DNA from 2 places in the Vagococcus martis genome. Region 1 is predicted to be linked to the other one. Evidence: predicted binding sites of a transcription regulator. Region 1 holds the regulator's gene; the other holds the start of a gene.
The links. The regulator LexA, encoded in region 1, represses DNA repair genes until DNA is damaged. The targets are predictions, from matches to a motif close to CNAACANNTGTTNG.
Positions count from the first base shown of each region.

Region 2: the regulator LexA is predicted to act here: its motif matches at 7,120-7,133, upstream of dinB (DNA polymerase IV).

Region 1 is NZ_MVAB01000001.1:472,807-489,212, forward strand. Features, by position in the region: gene BW731_RS02350 (sensor histidine kinase) at 1-1,433, opposite strand, end outside; gene BW731_RS02355 (YesL family protein) at 1,423-2,028, opposite strand; gene BW731_RS02360 (ABC transporter substrate-binding protein) at 2,136-3,608, opposite strand; gene BW731_RS02365 (carbohydrate ABC transporter permease) at 3,629-4,555, opposite strand; gene BW731_RS02370 (ABC transporter permease) at 4,571-5,512, opposite strand; gene glsA (glutaminase A) at 5,678-6,604, opposite strand; gene BW731_RS02380 (MDR family MFS transporter) at 6,827-8,287, shown strand; gene tkt (transketolase) at 8,532-10,532, opposite strand; gene BW731_RS02390 (DUF896 family protein) at 10,629-10,871, opposite strand; gene lexA (transcriptional repressor LexA) at 11,017-11,637, shown strand; gene BW731_RS02400 (hypothetical protein) at 11,746-11,934, shown strand; gene BW731_RS02405 (M42 family metallopeptidase) at 11,992-13,026, shown strand; gene BW731_RS02410 (50S ribosomal protein L25/general stress protein Ctc) at 13,386-14,009, shown strand; gene BW731_RS02415 (hydroxymethylglutaryl-CoA synthase) at 14,162-15,334, shown strand; gene BW731_RS02420 (hydroxymethylglutaryl-CoA reductase, degradative) at 15,355-16,406, shown strand, end outside.
Region 2 is NZ_MVAB01000001.1:640,095-656,500, reverse strand. Features, by position in the region: gene BW731_RS03135 (PD-(D/E)XK nuclease family protein) at 1-2,284, shown strand, start outside; gene addA (helicase-exonuclease AddAB subunit AddA) at 2,277-6,023, shown strand; gene BW731_RS12580 (hypothetical protein) at 6,100-6,249, shown strand; gene BW731_RS03125 (DUF975 family protein) at 6,236-6,910, shown strand; gene dinB (DNA polymerase IV) at 7,150-8,271, shown strand; rRNA gene BW731_RS03115 (16S ribosomal RNA) at 8,601-10,159, shown strand; rRNA gene BW731_RS03110 (23S ribosomal RNA) at 10,387-13,298, shown strand; rRNA gene rrf (5S ribosomal RNA) at 13,377-13,492, shown strand; gene BW731_RS03100 (IS30 family transposase) at 14,828-15,886, shown strand; gene BW731_RS03095 (teichoic acid D-Ala incorporation-associated protein DltX) at 16,174-16,329, shown strand; gene dltA (D-alanine--poly(phosphoribitol) ligase subunit DltA) at 16,347-16,406, shown strand, end outside.

The DNA of each region.
Region 1 (16,406 bases):
TGATCCATTCCATGTATAAAATAATTTTCTATCAATGGTTGAATCATAAATTTTGGAATCATAAAATTTTTGAGTGATTCATCAATAATAAAGTGATACGCAATACTGTCTGGAAAACGCATTTGATACAAATACACATATTTTTCACAAAAGCGTAATTCTGCTTCTAAATCAATCGTTTTAGATTGATCAATGTTATTTCGTAACAGTGACGAAAAAGCAAACACAACATCTGCCAACTCCATTTGATCCTTACTAATCGCATACATGCGAATATATTCTAATGTATTATACATAAAATGAGGGTTAATTTGTGACTGTAATGCGCGCAAATGAGCATCCCGTTGTTTAACCTCTAAAACATAAACATCTTGAATATATTGATTTAAACTCACAATCATATCATTCACCGCATCTGATAAATCACATAATTCCATTTTCATATCTGTTGTATCAATTTGCGCTGATAAATTTCCCTGACTAACTTCTTTAGTAACTGATACAATACTGTTTACTTTTTTTGCATAGTTACTAAATACCCTTTTTAAACTGACTAATAAAAAGGCAATAACAAATAACCCCACTCCCCATACTGGAACTAGAGAGCGTAATATATCTTTCGTCACGTTTGATTTATCTAAAATAGTTAACACAGTTAATCCCTTAACTACTTCATCACTAAAGACTGCTTCTTTTTGTAATATTGTTCTATCTAGGTCGCCTGTTTTTTGAAACTCTTCCACTATTTTTTTTATTTTGGGGTTATGAAGTGAAGTACCATGCTCATATACTACTTGATGTCCTGTATCAAATACAAACGTTTTTATAGCATAATCATTAGCCAAGTCTTTTGATAAAAACATATCATCAAACGTTACGTAAATATGTCCAACTATTTCTCGTGTATTTGGTATTGGAATGGGACGTGATAACGTAAATTTTTTAGACAACATCGGTTTTCCCTGTAAAAATACCCCATTTGTTTTTTTTGTGTCTGCGTGCAAATAATCTTTTCTGCCATCCCATACAATATCAATTGTTTGAATAGAAGGAAAACTATAGAATAAATTATTTAAAACATTTGGGAAAAAGTCATTGTTTTGCGTCTCACGCCAATTATCCAATGAATATTCTACATATTCACTAATTGGTAACGTCATAAATTGATTTAAATTATCAAATTGATTTGGGGTTAACGCAATATCCCACAGAATACCTGATAATGTTGCATCTTTCACCTGAATAGAGGCTGCTAATTCTCTAGAGACCGTATCTAACACCTTTTTAGAATCGTCTTTTGCAAAATTAACGGTCAAAATCGTGTAGCCAATTAAGATAATCCCAATTGACCCAACTAATAAAAAACTATAAATTGTCATTAATTGATTCATTAAAATATTTTTTGAAAATAAACGATGTAATCTAGCTTTCATTTCCCACTAACCTTTTTTCAACAAACTCTCGGTTATGTTTTGTTGCAATATTATTCCATGCTGTCCACAGTGCAAAAGTAGCAAAAAGCAATAAGCCTTTCATTCCCCAACTAAATCCTAAAATAATAGCAATCCCAATTAATAATTTTAAAAAAGAAGAAAAACTTAAAAAGACACTAATGCACGATAATTTAATTAACTGTAACATCGGTAACTCATACTCTGATTCATACACTAATACATATTGATAAGACACGAAAATGAGTAAACTCATGGTTAATAATAAAAAGTCGATTATTAACCATAACAAACCCTTAAGCTGGACAGATAAGTATAAATTATAAAATAAAATAGCTAAACAGCCATTGTATAACCAAAATAATTGGTTACTCCGCACAAAATGACTTTTAAATGATATCCACGCTTTATGAAACGTTATTTCTTTGTAATCAAATTCAGACTCAACAAATAAATCATTCATCATTTGAAGTGCTGGACCCACACCAAACACAACTAGTCCACATAAACTAAATAGAACAAATAATAAATTTAATTTAACTATTAACCATACGCCTTTAAATCCTTTGTCAATCATCACTTTCACCTCTTCTATTTTTTATATCATACCATTATTTAATCTCTGTTTAATGATAATAATGTGAAAAGACTGAAACTCTTTTTGCTCGTTTCAGTCTTTCATTGTTATTTACTTGTCTTTAAAAAGTCATCCAATTGAGATTGCATTTCTTTTTGTACTTTATCCCATCCTGCTGTTTCCAAATCTTTATTTAATTTTGGTAATGTTTCTTTTGGATCAACTGTTCCTGTATTTAAACTTGCTTTATAACGATTCATCACATTTGCAATATTAGTAATTTCAGTTTTTACAGGAGCAGTATTAAAGTTAAATCCTAAGATTGGCGAAACTTCTGCATTTTTGATGCTTTCATCACGTTCTTTAATTTTTTCTTCTGGTAATGTATCTTGTGTGTATAAAATCATATTATTTCCAGTGTTCCAAGCTGCCATGTGCATATTTGGTTTGTAACCATCTAATAATTTAATACGGTTATCGCCAACTTTTTCCCACGCTTCGCCTTCAACACCCCAAACTAATCCATTTAATAAAGTTGGATCACTATTTAATAATCCTAAAAATTCGACTGATTTTTCTTTGTTTTTAGAAACATTTGATACAGCAAAGTTTGCCATTTGAGCTTGTGCTGTGGTTTTTAATGGCTTAGTGATTGCTTTTGACACTAATGGATGACCAGCAGCATTACTTAAAATTGTGTCACCATAATCCATAGGTCCTTGTGTTTCTTCACGCATAAACCAAGTATTTCCTTCTAAAGGATAGCCTGTTGTGTTTGTTGATGCATCAGTTGGAATTAATTTGTCTTCATACCATTTATGCATTAATTCTAAGTTTGATACAAATTCAGAATCATCATATTGGTTGATAATTTTGATACCATCTTTACTATCATTTTTAACAGCAAATGGGTACTCTTTTCCTAATGGATAATCATAATCTCCTGATAATTGGAATGATTGTCCAATAGCAAATGGTGCGATATTAGGTTCTTTTTCATGAAATTCCTTTAATACTTTTTCAGCATCTGCATATGATTTAACATCATCAATGTTTAAATTGTATTTATCTAAATATTCTTTATTAAATGTTAGAACTTGTTGACCATACACATTACCATTTACTGGAAAGGCATATAACTTACCATCAATTGTATTCCCTTTAATATAAGCTTCATCTAATTGCTCATAAGCATCTTTAGCATATTTAGGCGCTAATTCAGTTAAATCAGCATAAGCACCTTTTTGTGCATTTGCCACATAATTTGAAGCAAAAGAGATGTCATAGTTTTCACCTGAAGCAATGATGGTACTCATTTTCTTATCCCAATCGCCCCAACCAATATATTGTAAATCAACTTTTACATTAATGGCTTCTTCAATTTGCTTATTAGCAATTGACATCAACTCATCATAATTTTCTGGTTTATCACCAATTTGATACATCAATAACGTGGTGACATCGCCATCTTTCCCGTTACTTTTCTTATCATCTGCTTTTTTATCTCCACCACACGCTGTTAACGCAAGGGTTGCCACAATCGCAGTCGACGCAAATAAAAATTTCTTTACATGTTTCACTAATAATTCCTCCTAAATAGTTATTCTTTTACTCCACCAATTGTTAATCCACCAACAAAATATTTTTGGAAAAACGGGTAGGTTATTGCTATAGGTAATGTTGAAATAACGACAATCGCCATACGAGCTGACTCACTTGGTAAGGCAGCTAGACCACCGGATATCTGAGCGCTCATTCCTGCATTTTGTGCTAGATAGTCTAAGTTATTTTGAATCTTCATTAATAAATACTGTAATGGAATTAAGTTGTCATTTTGGATATAAAGTAACGCATTAAACCAGTCATTCCAATACCCAAGAGCTGCAAATAAACTAATTGTTGCAATACCCGGTACTGCAAGTGGTAATACAATACGAACAAAAATTTTTAATTCACTCGCGCCATCAATTCTAGCTGATTCGATAATACTATCTGGAACATTTTTTCTAAAAAATGTCCGCATAACCAAAATATTAAATGGCCCAAGGGCTAACGGTAAAATCAACGCCCATATCGTATCTTTTAATTGAAGTAAGTTACTCATTACTAAGTAATTTGCCACCATGCCAGGTACAAATAACATCGTAATTAAAGCAAACAGTGTAAAAAATCGTCTAAATGGAAAATTACTTCTTGAAATTGCATAAGCATATAAACTGGTTATGGTAGCATTTACAATTGTTCCCACAACTGTAACAAAGATGGTTATTCCAAACGAGCGCACAATTTTAGCTGACATATTTCCAGAAAAAATATATTTGTATGCTTCAAATGACCATTCTTTTGGGAAAAAGCTATATCCATTTGCTGTTAATGCCGATTCACCTGTCAGTGAAATAATAATGACAAAAATAAATGGGATTAAACAAGAAATAGCAAATAACGCGATTAAAATACTGAAAAACAAATCCACTTTTGGACTAAAAGCGCGTATTTCAACTTTTTTAACTCTCTTTTTTTCTCTCAAAATTACTCACCTCCATTAGAATAATGCTGCATCTGGATCTAGTTTTCTAACAATTGCATTGGTCCCTAATAATAAGGTACTTCCTACAACTGATTGATATAAACTTGCTGCAGCTGACATCCCAATGTCACCTGTTGCCGTCATACCATTATAAATATAAGTATCCAGCACAGATGTCACTTGATACAATGCACCAGAATTCATTGGAACAGAGTAGAACATTCCAAAGTCTGCTCTAAAAATACCACCAATGTTTAAAATTAATAACACACTCATCATTGGGATAATTTGTGGAATGGTTACATTTTTGATTTGTTGCCACTTGCTTGCACCGTCCACCATTGCTGCTTCATAATACGTTGGATCAATCCCCATAACTGATGCATAGTAGATAATACTGTTGTATCCCAAACTCTTCCATACATTTAAGATAACAAAAATCAATGGCCACCATTTTGGATCAGCATACCAATTAATTGGTGTTTTTCCATTTGATAATAACAAATGATTAATAATACCTTTATCTGGACTTAAGAATGCGTATACAAAATAGGAAATAACTACCCAAGACAAGAAATATGGCAGTAAAGACATCGTATGATAAACTTTTACTGCTCGTTTATTTCTCAACTCACTCATGATAATGGCAAACGCTATGGCAAAAAACAAATTAAATGCTAAAAACACAATATTATAAACCAATGTATTTCTAGTAATTAACCACGCATCACTTGAGGCAAATAAAAATTTAAAATTTTCAAATCCAACCCAAGGACTCTGTTTTAAACTAGCAAAAAAACCATCTGGAGATATTCTAAAGTCTTTAAAGGCAACTACATTGGCCATTACTGGAATATAGAAGAAAAAGATAAACCAAATCATTCCTGGTAAAGCCATTAAAATTAATGCCTTATATCGAACAATGTCAGACCATGTTTTTTTTAATTTATCGCCCATTTGTTTCCCTCCCTCATAACTTATAGACACAGTATAAATCGAAGGATTTATTTTTATAAGAAACAAATTATAGGATTATTTAAACAAATTATAGTTATATTCCATAAAAACATTTCCAAGTAGGTTTTTTTCTTTTTTTATAAACATTATTCACTAAAAATAACTTTAACTGAAAATATTTAACTGTAAATCTATGACAACATCTTTTAATAACTTCATCCCTGCCAAACTATTACCCGATTTATCAAGAGGTGGACTAAATACACCAATCCCATATTTATTTGGGGCAACACCCATCAAACCACCACCAACACCACTTTTTCCCGGTATTCCAACATGAGCTGAAAATTCTCCCGACTCATCATACAAACCAGCAGTTGTCATAACAGACTTCACTAAAGTCGCTGATTCTTCAGATATCAGTCGTTTGTTGTCCCAAGGTTTTACCCCTTTATTTCCTAAAACACTCGCCATCATGGCAATATTTATTGTCGTTACATTTAAAGAACACTGTTTAAAATAAACCTCTAAAATACTTTCCACATCACCTGATAACATGTGATTACCTTTTAAATAATAAGCAAGCGAGCGATTAATATCACCCGTTTTTGACTCTGATTCATAGATTTCCTCATTCAAACTAATACTTTCATCATGACAAATTTCTTTTACAAAAGTCAACAAACGACTAAAACGTGTGTCGGGTGAATCTCCTTTAATCAAAGAGGTTGTTTCAATCGCTCCAATATTAACAAATGGATTGAGTGGATGTTTGTCGTGATTGATTTCCATATTAAGTGGTGAATTAAACGTAAAACCAGTTGCTTCTGTATTGATATGCTCTAATACAGTAGTTAAACCATTATCTTCAATTGCTAATAAAAGTGCTGGAACTTTTGATATGCTTTCAATCGCAAATTTTACTGAAGCATCCCCAGCCGAAATAAGCTCTTTACTTCCGATATGATAAAGAGATACCCCTAATTGGTTAGGATTTACACTGGCTAATGCTGGAATATAGCTAGCATTGGCCCCCATAGAACAATATACTTTATTCTTTGTAATCAATTCATCTAATGTTTCCTCATTCATATTACTCATCTTCTTTCGTATTTTCCTTTATTATGACGAAAAGAAACGAAAAAAAATGTTATTTTTACAAACCTTCTAAGTATTTTTCATAAATCAACTCTAGCTCAACTTAAATAAAAAAGATAGTCTATTAATTTTGATAATAAAACACTGACATTTTCATTAGTTTTTCAATAAATCAGCGTAATCTAAATCCTATATTTAGTTTAAGGAGGAATCATTATGGAAAACCCCATCGTCAAAATCAAACATCGGAATTTACTCGTGGTGACAATTATTATCGGAAGCTTTTGTACTGTTCTCAACCAAATGCTTCTAACCACTGCTTATCCAGATTTAATGAGACAATTTTCAGTATCAACTTCTACCATTCAATGGTTAACAACTGGTTTCCTACTAGTTAATGGTATTATGATTCCACTCAGTGCATATTTGATGAATAACATTCGTACTAAAACTTTATATATTGGCGCTATTTCTCTTTTTCTAGTCGGTACCATTATTTGTTTAATAGCAAATTCATTTGATATGCTTCTACTTGGACGAATTATCCAAGCTATGGGTGTTGGGATTTCACTTCCCCTACTACAAACCATTATGTTGAGTATCTATCCAGAAAACGAGCGGGGAAAAGCACTTGGTATAGCAGGTATTGTTATCGGACTTGCCCCTGCTATTGGACCAACTTTATCAGGTTGGGTGATCGATACTTTTAACTGGCGATATCTTTTTGGGTTACTCATCCCGATTGTCGTATTAGTCATTGTCTTGTCCTTTATTTTTATGCAAGATGTATTACCTCTACATCCATCCAAGATTGATATTCTCTCGCCTGTTTTGTCAACTTTAGGATTTGGTAGTTTACTTTATGGTTTTTCATTAGTTGGCGATCACGGATGGACGGATCCATTAGTTCTCATTCTTTTATTAGCCGGAGCGACACTTGTTGTTCTTTTTAGTCAGAGACAAAAGAAAATCAAAAACCCTTTCTTAAGTATGGCAGTATTCAAATCAAAACTGTTTACCAATACCACCATATTAAGTGGTATTGTCAACATGGCTATGGTTGGAGCAGAAATGGTTCTACCTCTTTATATCCAAAATGTCCGTGGCTATGATCCCTTTCACTCTGGTTTAGTTTTACTTCCTGGTGCACTTATTCTAGGTATCATGATGCCTATTACTGGTAAAATGTTTGACAAATACGGTGCCAAATATTTAGCGATTATTGGCATGAGTTTACTAACATTCGGGACAGCATGTCTATGTACTCTAAATGAAAAAACGCCCATGCATTTTATTACCATTATTTACGGTATTAGAATGCTGGGTGTTGGAATGGTCATGATGCCAGTTACTACTGCCGGCATGAACTCTCTTCCTGATGATTTAATCAGTCATGGTTCTGCGACAAATAACACAGCCAAACAACTATTCAGCTCAATTGGAACAGCGATTCTCATTAGTTTTCTCTCTCAAGCAACACTTAGAGATATGCCACACAAATCCCTATTGTTAACTTCTCCTATCACTTATAAAGCCGACGTGTTATCTGCCACTCTACATGGATATAACATCGCCTTTATTGTAGCAACATTATTTTGTGCGATGGGATTAGCACAAGCGATTTTGATGGGTGTCAATAAATCATTAAACAAAACAAAAAAACCCCAACAATCATAAAAATTGTTGGGGGATTTCAATTATCAATATAATGTTTTGGAAGCATTCAACACAACATAGCAAGTTAAAATAAGGCTTAGTCCGTAATCAACTTCTGTGGCGCTGTTTCGGCGCTTTTTTTATTTTATCTAGTAATCTAATTATACATCACTATGTATAACTAATATACCTTTATTTAGCAAAACTGTTTTTTAAAACAAAAAAAACCCCAACAATCATAAAAATTGTTGGGGGTTTATTTATATTATAATGAGTTAAATGTTTTTACAACATTTTCTACTGTAAAGCCATATTCTTCAATCACTTTATCACCTGGTGCACTTGCGCCAAATTTATCAATACCAATTGATTTACCTGATAAGCCCACATAACGGCCCCATCCAAATGTTGTTCCCATTTCGATTGACACGCGTTTGCTTACAGATGATGGTAACACACTTTCTTTATAAGCTACATCTTGTGCGTCAAATAATGTAGTCGATGGCATTGAAACAACTGACACATCCACGCCTTCTTTTTCATATAACGCTGCTTGTGCATCCATCGCTAATTTCACTTCTGATCCAGTCGCGATTAAAATACCATCTGGTGTGTCACGTCTTGATGGTGACAATACGTATGCACCACGTGCCACGCCTTCATAGGCTTTTTCTTTTGTTCCTTCAAGAACTGGTAAGTTTTGTCTTGATAAAGCTAAAACAGTTGGTGTTTCTGTTGAAGTTGCAGCCAATTTCCATGCTGCTGATACTTCATTCCCATCAGCTGGACGAATTAAGTTTACATTTGGCATACCACGTAAACTTGATAATTGTTCGATTGGCTCATGCGTTGGTCCATCTTCACCAACTGCAATTGAATCATGTGTTAACACAAATGTTACTGGTGCTTTTTGAATCGAAGATAAACGTAACGCTGGACGTAAGTAATCAACGAATACAAAGAATGTTCCACCATACACACGTGTTCCACCATGTAATGAAATACCATTCATCGCTGCTGCCATACCAAATTCACGAACACCAAACCAAATATTACGGCCTTCATATTGTCCTGGTTCAAAATCTTTTTCAGCTGCTACCATGGTATTATTTGATGATGATAAATCTGCAGATCCTCCCCAGAATGATGGAATTTCTTTAGATAATACTTGAATGGCTTCTTTGCTTGTCACACGACTTGCAGCACTTTCACCAAGTTCGTATGTTGGTAAAACAGATTCCAAATCAACTGTCACGTCACCTTTGAAGGCTTCTTCAAATTGTTTCGCTAGTTCTGGATAAGCTGCTTTGTAATCAGCAAATAGTTTTTGCCACTCTGCTTCTGCTTTTTCACCTTTTTCTACCATATCAGCGTGGAAACGTGTTGCCACTTCTTCTGGTACAGTAAATGCTGGGTAATCCCAACCGTAAGATTTTTTAGCAAATGCCACTCCTTCAGCTCCAAGTGGTGCACCATGTACTTTATTTGTTCCTTCATTTTCAGCACCAAAACCAATCACAGTTTTGACTTCAATCATGGTTGGTTTCGCTGTTTCTTTTTGTGCGGCTTCAATAGCATTTGCGATTTCTTCTAAATCATTGCCATCTTTTACTAAAATATGTTGCCATCCTGATGATTCAACACGGCCCTTTACATCTTCAGTAAATGATTTATCTAATGGTCCATCTAAAGAAATATCATTTGAATCATATAAAACGATTAATTTACCAAGTTTCAAATGACCAGCTAAACTGATTGCTTCTTGAGAAATACCTTCCATTAAATCACCATCACCACATAAAGCATACGTGTAATGGTCAACAATGTTAAATTTATCTTTGTTATATGTTGCAGCGAGGTGCGCTTCTGCCATCGCAAACCCAACACTCATTGCAATCCCTTGACCTAATGGACCAGTTGTTGCTTCAACGCCATCTGTATGATGTACCTCTGGATGTCCTGGTGTTAAACTATCCCATTGACGGAATTTTTTTAATTCCTCCATTGGTAAGTTATAACCTGACAAATGAAGTAAACTATAAAGCATTGCTGAACCATGTCCTGCAGATAATACAAAGCGGTCGCGGTCTGCCCATTGTCTTGATGTTTTAGGATTTACCTTTAAGAATTTTGTCCAAAGAGTGTAAGCCATTGGTGCAGCTCCCATTGGTAATCCTGGATGTCCTGAATTTGCTTGTTGAATCATGTCTAAACTAAGTGTACGAATCGTATTCACGCCTAGTTGATCAGTTTGATCAAATAACATATAACGCCCTCCTATTTAGGTTTTATTTACCTTTATTACATTCTACATCGAATATTTTATTTTTACAAGCGTTTTTATAGAAATAAAAACATAAGGTTATCTATCATGTAAACCTTTTTCTTTTTGAATTTGTTTTAATTTTTCAGGCGTAACATCTGTTCCTTCTTCATCAACAACTTTCATTCCTTCAATATGATTTCTCATACCTTTTCTAAAACTATCTAAATATTCTTCTCGCAATAATTGTTGCTCTTTTTTTTCAACGTCTGTTAATCCTTCTGTTGTTTTTGATTTGTTTGCTAATTCGTTTATTCTTGCTAATTTTTTTTCACTTAACATGAGTGTAAACCTCCTTAAAGTTCTAATTAAATAGTATCTTAAAAGGAATAAAAAAACAATTAATTGTAACAAAAAAGTGCGAACATGCGTTTGATTTTAATAAAAATTTATGTTACACTCGAAAAAAAGGAAATGAGGTATCATTATGTCAACTAAACGTTCTTCTAGACAATTAGACGTTTTAAAATACATACACGAACAAGTTGAAGAAAAAGGGTATCCTCCAACTGTTAGAGAAATCGGAACAGCTGTCAACCTTTCATCAACGTCAACCGTTCATGGGCATCTTTCTCGTTTAGAAAAAAAAGGCTTGATTAGTCGTGACCCTACTAAACCAAGAGCTATTGAATTAACAAGCGAAGGATTAAAAATGATTGGTATCAACTCACCTTTCATTCCAATGTTAGGTGTAGTAACTGCCGGCGAACCAATTTTAGCTGTTGAAGAAGCATCAGACTTTTTCCCACTACCACCTGACTTAAAATATGAAGAAAACAGTTTATTCATGCTTACGATTCGTGGTGATAGTATGATAAACGCTGGCATATTCGATGGTGATCATGTTATTGTCAGAAAACAATCGTCAGCTGTTAATGGTGACATCGTCATTGCCATGACAGATGAAAACGAAGCAACATGTAAGAGGTTTTTTAAAGAAAAAAATCATATTCGTTTGCAACCAGAAAATGACACAATGGAACCTATCATATTAAGCAATGTCTCAATTTTAGGCAAAGTTGTCGGCCTTTATAGAAATCATATTTAATAAAGCATGATGTTATGCTTTATTTTTTTCTTTACAAAGAGAACGGATGTTTGTATAATAATTTTATGAATAAGAACGCACGTTCGTAAAAATTAAAGGAGTGTTTGTATGTTTGCTATTAGACGATATGCTTTAATCTTAATTGTTTTAATTATTGGAATTATTTTAGGTACTTTAGGACTAGATGTGGCACTGATTATTTTGACTCCTCTTGTGTTACTTTGGTTAATGCTTTGGGATGAGAAAAGTTATAAACGTTCGCAACAAAAAAATCACCATCTGTCTTATAAAAAATAGTCATTGCTTTTTATAGATGATTCATCTAACCTTAACTTAAAAGAAAGGATGATACGTTTGTCAAAAGAAACAATTGAACTAACTCGTGAATTAACCAATATACCTTCTCCAACTGGAGATACATCAACCATTATTGATTTTATTTATCATGAAATGACTTCTTATGGTTATGAACCAACTATTAATAATAAAGGCAGCCTAATTATCACTGTTCCAGGTAAAACTTTAGATAAAGAGAGATTTATTACGGCTCACATTGATACATTAGGTGCAATGGTTCGTGCGATAAAACCAGATGGACGATTGAAACTTGATTTAATTGGCGGATTTAACTTTAATGCCATTGAGGGTGAATATTGTACGATTCACACGCAAGAAAATAAAACTTACACGGGAACCATCTTAATGCATCAAACGAGTGTCCACGTTTATAAAGATTCAGGAACAGCAAAACGCGACCAACAAAACATGGAAGTAAGAATTGATGAAAAAGTTTCTTCTAAAGAAGATACAGAAAATTTAGGTATTCAAGTAGGTGACTTTATTAGTTTCGATCCACGAACAGTGATTACACCTTCTGGATACATAAAATCTAGACATTTGGACGATAAAGTTAGTGCTGCTATTCTAATGAATTTTTTAATTAATCTAAAAGAAACTAATCAAACGCTACCATACACAACTCACTTTTTCTTCTCAAACAATGAAGAAATTGGTTATGGTGGTAACTCTAATATTTCTCCAAATGTTGTTGAATATGTCGCTGTTGATATGGGAGCTATGGGAGACGATCAACAAACAGACGAATACACTGTATCCATCTGTGTAAAAGATGCTAGTGGGCCTTATCATCTTGGTTTAAGAAATCATTTTGTTTCTATTTGTAAAGAAAAAAATATTCCTTATCAACTTGATATCTATCCATATTATGGAAGTGATGCCTCTGCAGCTATGAGAGCTGGAGCAGATGTGAAGCATGGATTAATTGGAGCAGGGATTGAATCTAGTCATGCTTATGAAAGAACACATAAGGAATCAATCCAATCTACTGAACACCTAGTATCAGAATACTTATTTAGTTCTTTGTCATAATAAAAAAACAAACTCATAGAGTTTGTTTTTTTATATAAAACTATTTCACTTGACCTTTTCTTGTTTTCGTCGTATGGTTAGTTCATAAGCTTATATTATAGTGTGGTTTTTTAGCCATGATGAGCAGGCAATATATGGGTTGCTTAAGTCCTTAGTCTCCATATTTAACTTAGTAATTAGTATTTAATTGTTAAGATTGCCTCAAAAGGTATAATATAGTCTTATCGTTCGTTATTGATATGTTTAACACGCTTATCAATATCACTAGATTAATCGACTAGCTCATCACAACGATTACGTCTACATGAACTAAATAACGAACTAATTAAGATGTTATATTCTAAAGGAGGAAATTATTTATGTCAGTAGTGTTAAAAGTAGAAGAAAGAGCGACTAGACCAAGATCTATCCGCAGAAAATTAAGAGAAGAAGGTCGTGTACCAGGTGCTGTAAACGGTAATGGTATCCAAAACTTGTCTATCTCTGTAAATGCTCGTCAATTGGAAAAAGATATCCGAGAAAACGGTATGAACGCGGTATATGTACTAGATTTAGACGGTAAAAAAATCAGTACATTATTACATACTTATGAATTAGATACATTTACTAAATCTTGGGTTCATGTTGAATTCTTAGCTGTAGATATGTCTCAAGAAACTGAAGTTGAAGCAGAATTGTCACTTGTTGGTACTCCTAAAGGGGTTAAAGCTGGTGGTGTTCTTGAACAAAACTTATACACTGTAGTTGTTTCTGCAACTCCTGATAAATTACCAGAACGTGTTGAAGTTGATATTACTAACTTAGAAATTGGTGATTCTTTAGTAATTGCTGATATTCCAAAACATGAAGAATTCTCTATCGTAACAGATGCTGAAGAACAAATCTGTTCTGTATCTGAAATGTCAGCTGCTGTTGAAGAAGATGCTGAAACAGCTGAAGCTGCTGAACCAGAATTAGTTAACGCTAAAACTGAAGAAGACTAATTTTACCATAATGCAAACTGGACTTTTATAAGTCCAGTTTTTTTATACCTTAAGAGATTACTAAAATTAACAAATATCCCCTACTCTTTTGTTCTTTGTATGATAAAATACTTAGTGAATTACTCTTATTTAAAAGAAAGTAGGTTAATTGTATGGTTGGTATAGATAAAATAAATTTTTACACTCCAAATACGTATATCGATTTAGAAGAATTGGCAAAACATCGAGGCGTTGATCCCGCAAAATTTACAATAGGTATTGGTCAATCTAAAATGTCAGTCCCACCTATTAGTCAGGATACTGTCAGTATGGCAGCTAATGCAGCCTACCCTCTACTTACGGATAATGATTTAAATAACATAGATTTAATTGTCGTAGGTACAGAAACAGGTGTTGATGAGTCTAAGTCTGTTGCCTCATTTATTCATGATTTGTTGGGCATCCATCCTTTTGCTAAATCCGTTGACTTGAAACAAGCATGTTTTGGTGCAACTGCTGGACTTATGATGGCTGTTGATTTTGTAAGATTACATCCTGATAAAAAAGCCCTAGTTATTGGGTCTGATATTTCAAGATACGGTCTTAATAGTTCTGGAGAAGTAACACAAGGTGCTGGAGCAGTTGCCATGATAGTGAGTTCTAATCCAAAAATTATTGAAATCGAAGAAACTTCTGTATCAATGACAAAAAGTATTTTTGATTTTTGGCGCCCAAACTATTCTAAAACTGCCATTGTAGATGGAAAATTCTCAAATGAAGCGTATATTTCTTTTTTCAGTGATTTATGGGAAGAATACTCTAAACGTACTAATCTGTCACTAGAAGATTTTTCTGCTTTTTGTTTCCATTTACCTTATACAAAAATGGGGAAAAAAGCTTTACTACCACTTTTAGAAAAAGAAGAACCAAAAAACAAAGACTTATTACTAGAAAACTACCAATATAGCACAACCTACTCTCGTGATATCGGAAACATTTACACTGGTTCATTGTATTTAAGTTTTATGTCCTTGATTGAACATGCGTCATCTTCTCTTAACGCAACTGATCGCATTGGTTTCTTTAGTTACGGTAGTGGTGCTGTAGCAGAAATATTTACCGGCAAATTAGTTGATAATTTTAAAGATTCTTTATTAGCGGCTGAACATGAAAAACTACTAACCAATAGAATAGATTTATCTATCGAAGACTATACGACGATGTTTAATGAAGAATTAAGCATTGATTCAGATGGTAATCATTTGTTTAATCAAGATAAAACAGACAATGGCGTCTTTTTCTTTAAAGGTACTGATAATCATCAACGTCTATACGGTAAAAACTAAATTGCAAGGAGAGTATTTTAGTGACGAATTTATTTAATAAGTTTTATAAGAAAACACGAGATGAAAGACTCTCTATCTTACTTAGTGAGCATTATCTAGACGACGAAGACTATTGCTTGTTTAAAACTAATTCACCTTTAGATAATGACGTGGCTAATTCTCTAATTGAAAATCAATTAACTCAATTTCCACTTCCTTTAGGTGTTGCACTGAATTTTCTGATTGATGGTGAAGAAAAAATCATTCCAATGGTTGTTGAAGAACCTTCTGTTATAGCTGCTTGTAGCAATGCTGCTAAATTAGCTAGACCAAATGGTTTTAAAACATCTATCGAAACTTATTTGAAACGTGGGCAAATTATCTTAACAGGCGTAACGAATCCAAATGACGCTGAAAAGCTAATTTTGTCACAGTTTGATAAAATTAAAGAAGTCGCAGATAAAGCTCACCCATCAATCATAAAACGTGGTGGTGGGTTAAAAGAGATTACTTGCGACATTTTTGAATCTGAAAACGACAATGATACATTTTTAACTGTCTATTTATTAATAGATGTCCAAAAAGCTATGGGAGCGAATATTATCAATACCATCCTTGAAGGTGTCACTCCATTTATTGTTGATTTAGTCGGTGGTGAAGCACTGATGTCTATTTTGAGTAACTACAACACCGAGTCTCTTGTCACTTCGACTTGCTCGATTCCTTTTAATAAACTTGGGAATCAAACAACTAGTGGAAAAGACATTGCTCAAAGGATTGAAAAAGCCACACAATATGCCAACCTCGATACATATCGTGCCGTCACTCATAATAAAGGTATCATGAATGGGGTTGATTCTGTTGTTATTGCAACGGGAAACGATCCGCGTGCTGTCTCTGCTGCTGCTCATGCATATGCTAGCAAGAATGGCGCATATCAAAGTATGACAGAATGGCACGTGCAAGATGAGTATTTAGTTGGAAAACTGACTTTACCGATGTCAATTGGTAGCGTGGGAGGAGCTATTTCAGTTCTTCCTATGGCACAAGCAAATTTGAATATGATGTCTATATCAACGTCTGAAGAACTTGC
Region 2 (16,406 bases), 170 kb from region 1:
AAAAGATTTTGAAACGTGGGAAGAAAAGATGCAAGCCTTTAGACAAGCGGTTGACTACACTGAAAATGTGGTCTTAGCTTATGGCTATAGTGGATCTGACTGGATAAAAAAATCTGATTGGGAGTATGTAACATATCAATACGATACGGATGAAGAATCTTTAGACAACGAGCAAATTATTCAAGAGCAATCAAATGATATTAGGCATTTAATTCGTGATTTCTTGCTAAATTTTTTCAAAGAAATCAAACAAGCAACAACTAATAAAGAAGCTATCGTATTGTTTTATCAATTTTTATTAGCTGTTGGAGTAGATAGACAATTACAAGCGATGCAACAACAAGAAATAGAACGTGGTAATTTAACGGAAGCAAAAAATCACGAGCAAACATGGCAAGCATTAATGGATTTAATGGATGAATATTATAATGTATTAGGCGAAGATGTTTTTGAATTTGAGATATTTAAAGAAATCTTACTTAGTGGGTTAGAAGGGGTTAGCTATAGTAAAGTCCCAGCTTCGATTGATGAAGTCGTGGTAACGTCTCTTGATAGAGTACGTGCTAAAAAATATCGTGCGACGTTTATTTTTGGCGCAACAGATCAAGTGCTACCTAAAAAAATTGATAATAAAACATTGTTAAGTAATGAAGAAAGAGATGTCTTTTCACAGTTACTAAGAGCAGATAGCTTTTTAAATAATAGTTTAACTGAATCAATGGCAAATGAGCCGTTCATTTTTTACTTAGCTTTATTATCAGCGACAGAGAAAATAGTACTAAGTGCACCCAAAAACCGCGATCAAGTAAAAGATGTCAAAGTCTCACCATATGTTGAGCAACTAAGTCGTCATTTTGCTATCCCAATTGAGCATAAAGAAGTGGGATTGGCAGCGGATGAAACAGTACTAGATTCTATTTCTACAGATAAAATCCTACTAAGTGATTTAATAGGGGCATACAGAACGTATGAAGAAAATAAAGAATGTGTACCATGGTTATTCTTACAATTAGAAAAACGTGTTCATAAAGAATTACCAGTGGCGTCAAAACGATTGTTTGCTAGTCTGACACATAAAAATATTCCAGAAACATTGGATAATCATTCAGTTGATACATTATATGGTGACACGATTTATGCGTCTGTTTCAAAAATCGAGAATTTTTACCAGTGTCAGTACAAATACTTCTTACGTTATGGTCTTGGCTTACAGGAAAGAGAGCAGTTTGAGTTATCACCAGCTGCGGCGGGAGAATTTTATCATGAAGCCCTAGATTTATTCTTTAAAGAATTGATTAAACAAAAAGTACAACTGACAAATATGACGGATGACGAGGTCAGTCGTTTGGCACAAACTGTGTTACAAGAAGTTCTGGGAGATAAGCGTTTCTCTATTTTATCAACGACCAATCGTATGAAATATGTGTCTTATCAGCTTGAAAAAACAATTCAGCGAGTTTGCTTATCGTTAAAAGAACAAGCTAAAAGAAGCAATATGACACCAATTCAAACAGAAGTTTTATTTGGTGAGTCTTTGAAACAAGCTGGATTAAATAGTTTAGAGATTGTTTTAAACAATAAAAAGAAAGTCAAAGTTAGAGGGAAAATCGACCGCTTAGATAAAATGGTCTTGGAAGATGATATTTATTTGAGTGTCGTGGATTATAAATCAAGTAAACATAATTTTGATTTTGTTGACGCTTATTATGGTTTAGCTATGCAGATGATTACGTATCTTGATGTTGCCCTAACCAATGCTGTTGAATTAGTTGGACAAACGGCAAAACCTGCTGGGGCATTATATATGCATATCAAAAATCCTGTCATCAGTGTTGACGAGAAATTTTCACCGGATACTTTAGATGAAAGGTTATTGGAGGAATATAGGTACAATGGTTTATTGGTTGAAGATGAGTTGATTTTAGAAAACTTAGATAAAACGATAGATCCACAAGTTAAGTCATTAGTGTATCCTTATCAGCAACTAAAGAGTGGCAAAATGAAGTCGGCAAGTTTTATTTCGTCTGACGAATTATCTAGTTTAGTCACGCATAACCGTGAAAACTTTAAAGAAGCAGGCGAAAAAATATACGAGGGTAGTACAAAATTAAACCCAGCTTATAAAGAACAAAAGAGAATAGCATGTGGATTTTGTCCTTATCGTAGTGTCTGTCAGTTTGATGTGATGCTACCAGAAAATAATTATCATCGTTTAGAGTCGCTAGACAAAGAAACGATTATCGAAAAAATACAAACAGAGCTAAAGGAGGAGACAAATGAGTAAAGTGAATATCCCGTTAAAACCCGAAAGTAGTCATTTTACAGACAAGCAGTGGCAAGCTGTTTATGATTCTGGGGATAATTTGTTGATTTCTGCTTCTGCTGGTTCTGGTAAAACAACGGTGTTAGTAGAACGTGTGATTCAAAAAATAAAATCTGGTGTCAATGTCGATGAGTTATTAATTGTAACGTACACTGAAGCAGCAGCAAAAGAGATGAAACAGCGAATAAAAGTGGCAATCCAATCAGCCATTACCGAAGAAGTTGATAACAAGCAAAAAGAACATTTGGTCAAACAATTAGGTTTATTACCAACAGCCGCAATCAGTACATTGCATGCTTTTTGTTTACGAGTCATTCAAAAATATTATTATTTGATTCATATTGATCCAGTTTTTCGATTACTAACCGATGAAACGGAAAATCTCTTGTTAAAAGAAGATGTTTGGGATGAATTAAGGGAAGAATTATACGGTGAGGAAAGAGAAATTTTTTATCAATTAACAGAGAATTTTTCAAATGACCGCAATGATAATGGACTAATGGAACTCATTTTTTCTTTACACCTTTTCGCTCAAGCCAACTCAGAGCCACAAAAATGGTTGGATGACTTACTCATTAATTATCAGTTAAGTGATAGTTTAGTGACGTCCTCACTGTATCAAGACTATATGAAGCCTCAATTGATGAACCAGCTGGTGTTAAGTCAAGCGACTGTTGATGAGTTAGTTAATCGTTGTCAAGGTGATGAAGAATTGAAAAAAACTCTCGAAACAATGATGAGTGATAAAGAAATTGTCGATACACTGTTATCTTTATTATCTGATGATCGATTGGATGAGTTTTATGAGTATCTAGTTGGCACACCTTTCTCACGAATTAAAGCACCATCTAAAAAAACAGCCTCTGAAGAAGTGATGGAGGAGTACCAAGAGATAAAATCAACTCGTGATGAAGTGAAAGAGAGTATCTCAAAAGTACGTAAACAATACTTTAAGCAAAGTCCAAAAGAGATGTTAGAGATACTAGAAGTTTCACTACCATTGATTCACGAGTTAATCCATGTAACCAAACAGTTTATTGACCGATTTACAAAAGAAAAAGACACAAGACATGTGCTCGACTTTAATGATTTGGAACATTTGACACTGGCTATTTTACGTAAATTTGAAGACGGTAAATGGGTCGAGTCGGAAGCATCGACTTATTACCGTCATAAATTTAACGAGATATTAGTTGATGAGTACCAAGATATTAACCGACTACAAGAAACGATTTTATATTGGTTACGCCGTCCTACAAAGAATGAAGGAAACTTGTTTATGGTAGGGGACGTAAAACAATCAATTTATGGTTTCCGTTTAGCTGACCCAACTCTTTTTATAGAAAAATATGAGCAGTTTGCTACAGAAGATGATGGTCGTAGAATTATTTTGGCTGAAAACTTCCGTTCGCGAAGTAACGTGCTCGATTTTACCAATTTAGTTTTTACTCAATTAATGGATAAAGAACTTGGTCAATTAGATTATGATTCTAGTGCTGAATTAATTGTTGGAAATAAATCTTATCCAGAAAGTCAGGATTATGATACGGAATTATTGATTTATCAAACGGAATCTGAAGATAAGGTAGAAGACTCTTTAGAATTTCAATTAGACGGAAAAACAGAAGGCGAACTGCGTTTAGTTGCACTAAAAATCCGTGAACTAATAGATGGAAAGTTCCCATTGTTTGATAAAAAAGAAAAAGTGACTCGTCCGATTTCTTATAAAGATATTGTGTTACTGACACCAACTAAGAAAAATAATTTAGATATTCTTGATATTTTTAAAGAATACGATATTCCATTGATGGTTAATGACACACAAAACTATTTTCAAGCGACTGAAATCAAAATCATGATTTCACTTTTACAATTGATAGACAACCCATATCAAGATATCGCATTAGCGGCAATATTACGCTCGCCAATTGTTGGTATCGTGGAAAACGATATGGTTTTAATTAAAAGTTATGATATGCAAGGCTATTATTATGATGCTCTGAAACAATTTTTGAAAGAAGCTGACTCAACAACTGAGTTATACCAGATAATTGAGACCTTTAATCAACAATTTAACGAATGGCGTGAACTAGCAAGAAGGAAACGCTTGGTTGAATTGATATGGCGTATCTATAAAGACACAGATTTACTTGATTATGTGGCGGGACTACCTTCAGGAGCTCAAAGAAAAGCCAATCTACATGCGTTGTATCATCGTGCATCTAGTTATGAAGAGATGAGTTTTAAAGGACTTTTTCAATTTATTCGCTTCATTGAAAAAATGCAGCAAAAGAACAAAGACTTAGCTGAAGCATCTAATATCAATGAAGAAGCTGATGCTGTAAGAGTCATGACTATCCATGCTAGCAAGGGGTTAGAATTTCCTGTTGTCTTTTTACTAGATATGACCAAACAATTTAATCTAATGGATGTAAGACAACGAAAATTTGTATTTGATGAAGAACTTGGTGTGGGAGTAAAGTATAAAGATGTAACCAAACGTGTGGAATATGATACCTTTCCATTCAGTGTGATAAGAGAGCATAAAAAACAAAAGCTATTAGCTGAAGAGATGCGAAAATTATATGTGGCCTTAACTCGTGCGGAAGAAAAATTATATCTAGTTGGTTCCTATAAAAGTATGGATGCAGCCTATAAAAAATGGCAAACAACCGCACAAACGGATCATATGGTGTTACCAACAGCAACAAGACAATCAAGTTATACTTTAATGGATTGGGTTGGGATGACGTTAGTCAGACACCCAAGTTTTGCAGAGTTCTTCCCGGATAGTGAAATTTCTGTTCTACCAGGACTAAAAAAACATCCTGGTAATTTTTCCATTCATTTTTATGAAGAAGATGCTATTCTAGCTAATCATACACTGCAACAAGACGAACAAATCGAGTATAAACAATCTGATATTGAACCAAATGTGAAGTTACTTAAAGAAGTAGTTGATCGACTGAATTATTCTTATCCAGAAAAAGATGCCACAATGACAACAAGTTATCAATCAGTATCAGAAGTAAAACGATTATTTGAAGATCCGGATATGAAAGATTTACCAACGCTTGATTTTTCGAAAGAACGACAAATAAAAGCCCATCGTGAAGTGGTAAAAGAGATGGCAAAACCAGAGTTTATGCAAGGCGATGTTGTTATTGGGTCTACAGACATCGGATCGGCTATTCATTTACTATTACAAATGCTACCTTTAGATAAACAACCCACAATGAGCGAACTAGAAAGATTAGTTCAGCACCTCGTTGATGAAGATGTGTTTACAAAAGAATTAGCTAGCAGGTTACCTATAAAACTTATTGAGACGTTTTTTAAATCAGATTTTGGTCAATACATGATTGATCATCATGAGGTCATTAGACGAGAGCAACCTTTCTCTTTATTATTACCAGCAAAAGAGTTGTATCAAGATTATGTGACAAAGAAAAATGATGAAGTGTTGATTCACGGGATTATAGATGGTTTTATTTTAACTGATAAGGAGCTTATTTTATATGATTTTAAAACAGACTATGTTCCTAAACAACGTACACAAAAGGATTTAGAGAAATTAACAGACAGGTATAAAGGTCAGATGACACTTTATAAATTAGCCTTAGAAGAAATCTACCAACGCCCCGTTACGTCATCTAAGTTAATACTATTGAATAGTGGAGACATTATAGAAATGATATAAAAGATATAAAAGATGTTCATTTATTTAAAAAAGTGATAAAATAATTTTAAATTAAAAAGGAGAAGGGTGCGATAGGATGTATAAGTCATCTAAAGAGCTAAAACAACAAGCAAGAGAATCATTAAGAGGACGTTGGAAAGAAGCCGTTGCCATCCATTATTCAAATAATTTCGATGCTTCTGGTAATAGGAATCACGATATTTATTGGGTTGATGGCGACGGATAATTTTGATGCAACTGATAGTGATTATGGTAGTGCCAAAGAAGAAATAATGTGGGCAGAAGAGTATGATGATGATTCTTTTAGTTCAAATGTTTCAGAGGTCTTTGCTTCAGTAACATCTATCCCCTTTGCTAGTCCAATTATGAGTTTTGTCATGACTTTTTTAACAATTGGTATTTCTTTTACATTTCTTGATGTTATTCGAAAAGGTAGAGAAGCAGAGTTATCCTTTAGGCAGTCTTTTCGGTTATTTAATGGAAATGACTTTGTGCCAGTATTATTAATTAATATTTTGACATATATTTTCCGATATTTATGGTCATTATTGTTTATTATTCCGGGTATTGTTAAGATTTATTCATATTCACAAGCAAACTTTATTTATAAAGACTTAGCAGCTACAAGAGATACTCGCAGTATGGGAGCAACGTCATTTATTACTGAAAGCCGTGACTTAATGAATGGTCATAAAGAAAGATTATTTTGGCTAGATGTTAGTTTTTTAGGTTGGTATCTTCTAGGTTTGTTGACATTAGGGATAGGTTTCTTATGGATTAACCCATATGTAAATGCAACAAAAGCAGCTTTCTATGATGATTTATCTAAAGGGAAATTTTTAGAAGCTGTTGTGGAAGAAGATGATGAGATTTGGACGAATTTCTAAAGAATGAGATTATTCTCATTCTTTTTTTAGTGTATTGATACCATATAGTCAGATTTATTTAAGTCTTAAGTCGTATGATGGGTGGCATACCAATTATCCCGAATTGGTTTTTGACTTCTATTTAAGTTTAGATAGAATCATTTACAACCTTCATTTCCACTAGAGCGACGGCTTTGGTGGTTTTTTTGTGTCTTCATGATATAATAAAGCGAACACACATTCTATTAGGAGGGCAAATAATGTCAAATGGATTGAAATTTCCGTTAATAAATGATTTATCAAGAAAAATTATTCATATTGATATGGACGCTTTTTATGCTTCTATAGAAGAAAGAGATAATCCAAAGCTCAAAGGAAACCCATTAGTCATCGCAAAACACCCCAAAGATACAAACGGTCGTGGGGTGGTGACAACAGCAAATTATGAAGCAAGAAAATACGGGATTCATTCGGCTATGAGTGCCAAGAAAGCTTATGAATTATGTCCACATGCCACATTTGTAGCAGGAAATAGAGAGTACTATTCGGAAATATCGAAACAAATACATGAAGTATTTAAAGAATATACTGATATTATTGAACCTTTATCTTTAGACGAAGCATACTTAGATGTGACACATAATAAAAAAGGAATTAAAAGTGCGATAAAAATCGCTAGAATGATTCAATCCGATATATATGAAAAAGTTCAATTAACAAGTTCTGCTGGTGTAAGCTATAATAAATTTTTAGCCAAGATAGCATCGGATTTTGAAAAACCAAAAGGATTAACAGTTATCCTGCCAGAACAAGCACAAAAGTTTTTGTTTGAGTTACCAATAGAAAAATTTTATGGCATTGGAAAGAAAACTATTCCGTTAATGCATGATCTAGGAGTATATACAGGGAAAGATTTATATAACATTCCAGAAATGACCTTGATTGATTTGTTTGGGAAAAAAGGCTACAGCTTATATCGTAAAGTTAGAGGAATCCATAATGATCCAGTAGAAAATAATCGTGAGAGAAAATCAATTGGTAGAGAGAGGACTTTCTCTAAAACACTGATGCAAGAACAAGATGTTTTGAAAAATATTAGGGAAATGGCTGAAGAAGTGAGTAAGAAGTTAATTGCTAATGAATTAAAAGCTCAAACAGTTGTATTAAAGATTAGAAATAATTTATATGAAACAGCAACAAAACGCATAACGATTAATCATTATATTTATCAATCTGAAGATATATTTTTTTATGCAACGCAGATTTGGGAAGAATTAAACTGGCAAACTATTAATGTTAGATTGGTAGGTGTTACGGTAACAACACTTGATAAACAAATGTATGAAGCAATTGAATTACCACTTTTTATTAAAAAAGGATAGTTTAATATTAATTATAAAAAAATGTAAATAAATTGTTGACGAATTGCGATATAATTGTTATATTAATTCATGTCGCTACGAGCGATACAAAATTATTGAAACAAACTTTTAAAAACTTTTAAAAAAGTTATTGACAAATGTTTCGATAGTTGGTATGATATAAAAGTTGCTAACGCAACTAAGTTTAGACCTTTGAAAACTGAACAAAGTAAGACAAACCAAATGTGTAGGGCGTTTCTACTATGTAGAAACAAACCATATTTAGTGAATACAATTCGCTAGCAAGTTTTAAACAAATGAGCTTAAACATCGTAAGATGTTATCAACTTTTTATTGAGAGTTTGATCCTGGCTCAGGACGAACGCTGGCGGCGTGCCTAATACATGCAAGTCGAACGCATTTCTTTTCACCGGAGCTTGTTCCACCGAAAAGAAATGAGTGGCGGACGGGTGAGTAACACGTGGGCAACCTGCCCATCAGAGGGGGATAACACTTGGAAACAGGTGCTAATACCGCATAATTGATTTTGCCGCATGGCGAGATCATAAAAGACGCTTTAAGTGTCGCTGATGGATGGGCCCGCGGTGCATTAGTTAGTTGGTGGGGTAACGGCTTACCAAGACCATGATGCATAGCCGACCTGAGAGGGTGATCGGCCACACTGGGACTGAGACACGGCCCAGACTCCTACGGGAGGCAGCAGTAGGGAATCTTCGGCAATGGACGAAAGTCTGACCGAGCAACGCCGCGTGAGTGAAGAAGGTTTTCGGATCGTAAAACTCTGTTGTTAGAGAAGAACAAGTGATAGAGTAACTGTTATCACCTTGACGGTATCTAACCAGAAAGCCACGGCTAACTACGTGCCAGCAGCCGCGGTAATACGTAGGTGGCAAGCGTTGTCCGGATTTATTGGGCGTAAAGCGAGCGCAGGCGGTCTTTTAAGTCTGATGTGAAAGCCCTCGGCTCAACCGAGGAAGGTCATTGGAAACTGGAGGACTTGAGTGCAGAAGAGGAGAGTGGAATTCCATGTGTAGCGGTGAAATGCGTAGATATATGGAGGAACACCAGTGGCGAAGGCGACTCTCTGGTCTGTAACTGACGCTGAGGCTCGAAAGCGTGGGGAGCAAACAGGATTAGATACCCTGGTAGTCCACGCCGTAAACGATGAGTGCTAAGTGTTGGAGGGTTTCCGCCCTTCAGTGCTGCAGTTAACGCATTAAGCACTCCGCCTGGGGAGTACGGCCGCAAGGCTGAAACTCAAAGGAATTGACGGGGGCCCGCACAAGCGGTGGAGCATGTGGTTTAATTCGAAGCAACGCGAAGAACCTTACCAGGTCTTGACATCCTTTGACCACTCTAGAGATAGAGCTTTCCCTTCGGGGACAAAGTGACAGGTGGTGCATGGTTGTCGTCAGCTCGTGTCGTGAGATGTTGGGTTAAGTCCCGCAACGAGCGCAACCCTTATTGTTAGTTGCCATCATTCAGTTGGGCACTCTAGCGAGACTGCCGGTGACAAACCGGAGGAAGGTGGGGATGACGTCAAATCATCATGCCCCTTATGACCTGGGCTACACACGTGCTACAATGGACAGTACAATGAGTTGCGAGACCGCGAGGTTTAGCTAATCTCTTAAAGCTGTTCTCAGTTCGGATTGTAGGCTGCAACTCGCCTACATGAAGCCGGAATCGCTAGTAATCGTGGATCAGCATGCCACGGTGAATACGTTCCCGGGCCTTGTACACACCGCCCGTCACACCACGAGAGTTTGTAACACCCAAAGTCGGTGAGGTAACCTTTTGGAGCCAGCCGCCTAAGGTGGGATAGATGATTGGGGTGAAGTCGTAACAAGGTAGCCGTATCGGAAGGTGCGGCTGGATCACCTCCTTTCTAAGGATAATTACGGAAAACACATTTTGTCTTTACTTTGTTCAGTTTTGAGAGGTCTACTCTCAAACGAATTGTTCATTGAAAACTGGATAGTTGAAGTTAGACATCAACATAAACCGAGAACACCGCGTTGAACAGTTTCTTTAAAAAGAACTGTGAAATGTATTAATGATTATCTATCGCTAGTTAGTCATTAATTAAAAAAAGCTAACCGTAAGGTTAGAAAAGGTTAAGTGAATAAGGGCGCACGGTGGATGCCTTGGCACTAGAAGCCGATGAAGGACGGGACTAACACCGATATGCTTCGGGGAGCAGTAAGTATGCTATGATCCGGAGATTTCCGAATGGGGGAACCCAATATCTTTTATAGGATATTATCTAATAGTGAATACATAGCTATTAGAAGGTAGACGCAGAGAACTGAAACATCTAAGTACCTGCAGGAAGAGAAAGAAAAATCGATTTCCTTAGTAGCGGCGAGCGAAACGGAAACAGCCCAAACCAACAAGCTTGCTTGTTGGGGTTGTAGGACTCAGCTGTGGTAGCTGTTGTGGATAGTCGAATCGACTTGGAAAGGTCAGCCGTAGCGGGTAAAAGCCCCGTAGACGAAATTGACAACACACCTATGAGTATCCTGAGTACGGCGGAACACGAGAAATTCCGTCGGAATCCGGGAGGACCATCTCCCAAGGCTAAATACTCTCTAGTGACCGATAGTGAACCAGTACCGTGAGGGAAAGGTGAAAAGCACCCCGGAAGGGGAGTGAAATAGAACCTGAAACCGTGTGCCTACAAGAAGTTAGAGCCCGTTAATGGGTGATAGCGTGCCTTTTGCAGAATGAACCGGCGAGTTACGATAGCATGCGAGGTTAAGCTGAAGAAGCGGAGCCGTAGCGAAAGCGAGTCTGAATAGGGCGAATGAGTATGTTGTCGTAGACCCGAAACCATGTGACCTACCCATGTCCAGGTTGAAGGTGTGGTAAAACGCACTGGAGGACCGAACCCACGTACGTTGAAAAGTGCGGGGATGAGGTGTGGGTAGCGGAGAAATTCCAAACGAACTTGGAGATAGCTGGTTCTCTCCGAAATAGCTTTAGGGCTAGCCTCGGATTTGAGAATGATGGAGGTAGAGCACTGTTTGGACTAGGGGCCCGTCTTGGGTTACCGAATTCAGATAAACTCCGAATGCCATTCATTTATATCCGGGAGTCAGACAGTGAGTGATAAGATCCATTGTCGAAAGGGAAACAGCCCAGACCACCAGCTAAGGTCCCAAAATACATGTTAAGTGGAAAAGGATGTGAGGGTGCACAAACAACTAGGATGTTGGCTTAGAAGCAGCCACCATTTAAAGAGTGCGTAATAGCTCACTAGTCGAGTGCCCTTGCGCCGAAAATGTACCGGGGCTAAACATGTTACCGAAGCTGTGGATAGAACCTTTGGTTCTATGGTAGGAGAGCGTTCTAAGGGCGTTGAAGCTGGATCGTAAGGACTGGTGGAGCGCTTAGAAGTGAGAATGCCGGTATGAGTAGCGAAAGACAGGTGAGAATCCTGTCCACCGAATGACTAAGGTTTCCTGGGGAAGGCTCGTCCTCCCAGGGTTAGTCGGGACCTAAGCTGAGGCCGATAGGCGTAGGCGATGGATAACAGGTTGAGATTCCTGTACTCGTTTGTTTTGTTTGAACAATGGAGGGACACAGGAGGCTATGAGATCGTGCGACTGGAAGTGCACGTTCAAGCAACAAGTCTTGATAAGAGTCAAATGCTTTTATCTTTAAGGACAAGTTGTGATGAGTAGGGAAATAAAGTACCGAAGTCTCAATGTCACACTGTCAAGAAAAGCTTCTAGTTAGAAACAAATGACCCGTACCGCAAACCGACACAGGTAGTCGAGGAGAGAATCCTAAGGTGAGCGAGAGAACTCTCGTTAAGGAACTCGGCAAAATGACCCCGTAACTTCGGGAGAAGGGGTGCTGAACGCAAGTTCAGCCGCAGTGAATAGGCCCAAGCGACTGTTTATCAAAAACACAGGTCTCTGCAAAATCGAAAGATGACGTATAGGGGCTGACGCCTGCCCGGTGCTGGAAGGTTAAGAGGATGGGTTAGCAATAGCGAAGCTCAAAATTGAAGCCCCAGTAAACGGCGGCCGTAACTATAACGGTCCTAAGGTAGCGAAATTCCTTGTCGGGTAAGTTCCGACCCGCACGAAAGGCGTAACGATTTGGGCACTGTCTCAACGAGAGACTCGGTGAAATTTTAGTACCTGTGAAGATGCAGGTTACCCGCGACAGGACGGAAAGACCCCATGGAGCTTTACTGTAGTTTGATATTGAATGTTTGTGACACATGTACAGGATAGGTAGGAGCCGTAGAAGTCGGAACGCTAGTTTCGATGGAGGCGATGGTGGGATACTACCCTTGTGTTATGACCATTCTAACCCGCACCACTAATCGTGGTGGGAGACAGTGTCAGATGGACAGTTTGACTGGGGCGGTCGCCTCCCAAAAGGTAACGGAGGCGCCCAAAGGTTCCCTCAGAATGGTTGGAAATCATTCGTAGAGTGCAAAGGCAGAAGGGAGCTTGACTGCGAGAGCTACAACTCGAGCAGGGACGAAAGTCGGGCTTAGTGATCCGGTGGTTCCGCATGGAAGGGCCATCGCTCAACGGATAAAAGCTACCCTGGGGATAACAGGCTTATCTCCCCCAAGAGTTCACATCGACGGGGAGGTTTGGCACCTCGATGTCGGCTCGTCGCATCCTGGGGCTGTAGTCGGTCCCAAGGGTTGGGCTGTTCGCCCATTAAAGCGGCACGCGAGCTGGGTTCAGAACGTCGTGAGACAGTTCGGTCCCTATCCGTCGCGGGCGTTGGAAATTTGAGAGGAGCTGTCCTTAGTACGAGAGGACCGGGATGGACATACCTCTGGTGTACCAGTTGTTCTGCCAAGGGCATTGCTGGGTAGCTATGTATGGACGGGATAAACGCTGAAAGCATCTAAGCGTGAAGCCCCCCTCAAGATGAGATTTCCCATTCCTTTAAGGAAGTAAGACCCCTGAAAGATGATCAGGTAGATAGGCTAGGAGTGGAAGTACAGTGATGTATGGAGCGGACTAGTACTAATCGGTCGAGGACTTAACCAAAATAAGCGGTGGACAATTATGATGATAGATAACTTTAACATTCAGTTTTGAGTGAGCAATTACTCAATAATATATAAGTGCGGTGACGATGGCAAGAAGGATACACCTGTAACCATGCCGAACACAGAAGTTAAGCTTCTTAGCGCCGAGGGTAGTGAAGGGTTTCCCTTTGTGAGAGTAGGACGTTGCCGTGCTAAGTGTAGGATTTAGAAAACTGAATGTTTTTTATATCCTTTTTTTTATGTTTTGAAAATGGCCCTTTGTAAAATGGTTCAATGTTTAATCGTATTGATGAGCAATAATTTTGATAAAAAAAATCTAAAAAAGAAATAGAATTAATTGGAGTGAGGGAAGAGATTCTCTCACTTTTTTATTAATGACTTTAGTCAATTGAGTACGAAATAGTGCAAAACAGAAAAACCACGTGTACTGGGCGTGGAAGAAATAGCTTTGAGCGTGGTGTTAAAAAAGCCTCTTAAAATGATAAGATAAATTAGGTTTCCCGACCACAATATATCAATTATATAGGAGGTTCATTATAGAAAAGAGATTCTTTTAGGATTAGCGAGTGAATCTGATGCATGAGGTAAAAGTTTCATTGATCCTTTTATGGTTAGGCCGGTAATAGAGACTTTCAGTCGAAAAACAAACCTTCTCCACCATAAAAATTATTATAATGGGTAAGTTTGTCAATTTGAGAATAAATGAAAAAATATCTATGACGTTAATTGATAAAATCTGATAGATATGCTAATTTTAAATGTTCATTTGTCCAATTAAGCTAGACCAAATATCGTTGTCTACACACTCAAAAATACTCCCAATCTGGTCATCTTCAAGGTGACCAAGTTCAATGGTTAAAGAATTGATAGTCCCTATTACGTTGATGGATGTTTTTTTTTAAAAGGATTGTTTGCCTTTTTTCTTTATAACCATTGGCTTTTATTTTTCCCTTCATAGATAATGCAGTCAAATCAAACAGTCCTTTTCTAAATAGTACTGATAGAACATAAAATAGGGCGTTTGCCACGATTCTTTTTATTATTTTTGTATCTTCTGTAGTAAGCTAGTGAAGATAGTCCCTCATTAAAGCTTTGTAAACGTTATAGATAGTCTGTTTTGTTTGTTTTAGTAGCTTAGCAACAAGTATTACTTTTTTATGTGTATGATAATAAGATTCTATATAAAACGAGTTCATCTGTAGTAAGTGGGGATAGGTCATTTGTGGTCATTCTCCCTGTTTTCTTTTGTCAGAAATACAATTTGAGTGTATCTCAAATGATTTTTTTGTTGTCTAGCTTAATTTTACAATCGGCGAATATAGATATGGTAATAGAGAATTTTGGTATACTTTATTTTTACAATAGGAATGTTAAAAATAATATATATTTATTTTTGATTATAAAAAGTATATTTTTTATTGGTTAATTGTAGAATCAAGTTAGCCACCCTAAAATAATAAAAAAACACCATGGTAAAAATTCATGTATCATTGAAGTATCCACCCAACAACGAAAGGAATTTTTATCATGGCGCAAACTCAGAATACCACACAAAAACTGACTTATAAACATCTTTCCTTTGAGGAAAGACAACTTATTGAAGTTTGGCATAATAGAGGTGATTCTAATAGAGAAATCGGTAAACGATTAGGTCGACACCATCAAACAATAAATAATGAGCTGAAACGTGGTACAACAACACAAATCAAAGAAAATAACAAACCTAGACAACTCTATTTTGCTGAAACAGGACAAGCTAAATATATAGAAAACAGAAAACGTTGTGGTGCTAAGTCTAAGCTACTCAGTGCTGTTGACTTTATTAATTATGCCTGTAAACAGATTATTGACTTTAATTGGTCACCTGATGCCATTGTTGGTTTTGTCAAGTCCTTAAGGACGTGGGATAAACCTCTTGTTTCTACTAAAACACTTTATAACTATATTGATAAAGGATTTTTACCTATTAGAAACCATCACCTCAAGATGAAGCTTAGGCTCTCATCTAAAAAGAAAAGAAGTCGTAAGCATAAAAAAGAACTAGGAAAATCAATTGATGAACGACCAAGTACAGTTAACAATAGAGAAAGCTTTGGTCATTGGGAAATAGATAGCGTTATTGGTTCAAAATCTAAAGATGATAATGCTCTACTTACTCTTGTTGAAAGAAAAACGCGTTACATGATTACTGTTGTGTTAGATGATCACACAGAAGAGTCTGTTTGTTATGCTGTTAATCGATTAAAATCTGAGCTCGGACAAGCTAGCTTTAGCAAGATGTTTCAATCAATTACTGCTGATAATGGTAGTGAATTTAGCTCGCTACATGATGCTCTCCAACAAATAACTGATGTCTATTTTGCTCATCCTTATTCTTCTTGGGAACGAGGCACAAATGAAAGACATAATGGTTTATTAAGACAATTTATTCCGAAAGGAACTCCGATTTGTCACTACTCAAAACAGTTCATTCAACTAGCTACTGAAAAGATTAATCTTTTACCACGTAAAATCTTAAATTATAGACAACCAGCAACATTATTTTTAGAAGAAATTCTAAAGCTTAAAATCAAAACATGTTGGTAAAAATGGATTTTAATAGAATAACATAGAAATTTAGATATTTTTGCCTAGGTGGCTAACTTAATATTGCAATTTAGGTATATTTTTTATTAATAAAACTAGAATAAAATATGAAAATACACAAAATGTTATAAAAAATTCTTCATATATGATAGAATCATATATGAAGAATTTTTAAGAAATACGGGAAATAAAATACGTCTTAGGTCGTATCTTGATTTCAATCATATGTTTGATATTATTTGGTTTAAATGATTGTATAATAAGTTGAAGCTAAGGGAGTGGTTTTTATGGAATTAAAAAAAAGAAAGATACCAGATACAACAAAAAGATGGTTAAGTTTTATAGCTCGCTCCGTTTTATATGCTGCTATTATACTTGTGTTAATTTATTTGTATCAATATAGTCACGTAGGTGGGGGCTCTTTCATTTATAATCAATTTTAAAAAGGAGCTAGTGAATAATGTTAAATGAAATTGTAACAAAAATTAAAGACATTTCATTAAATAGTGAGGAAACTGTC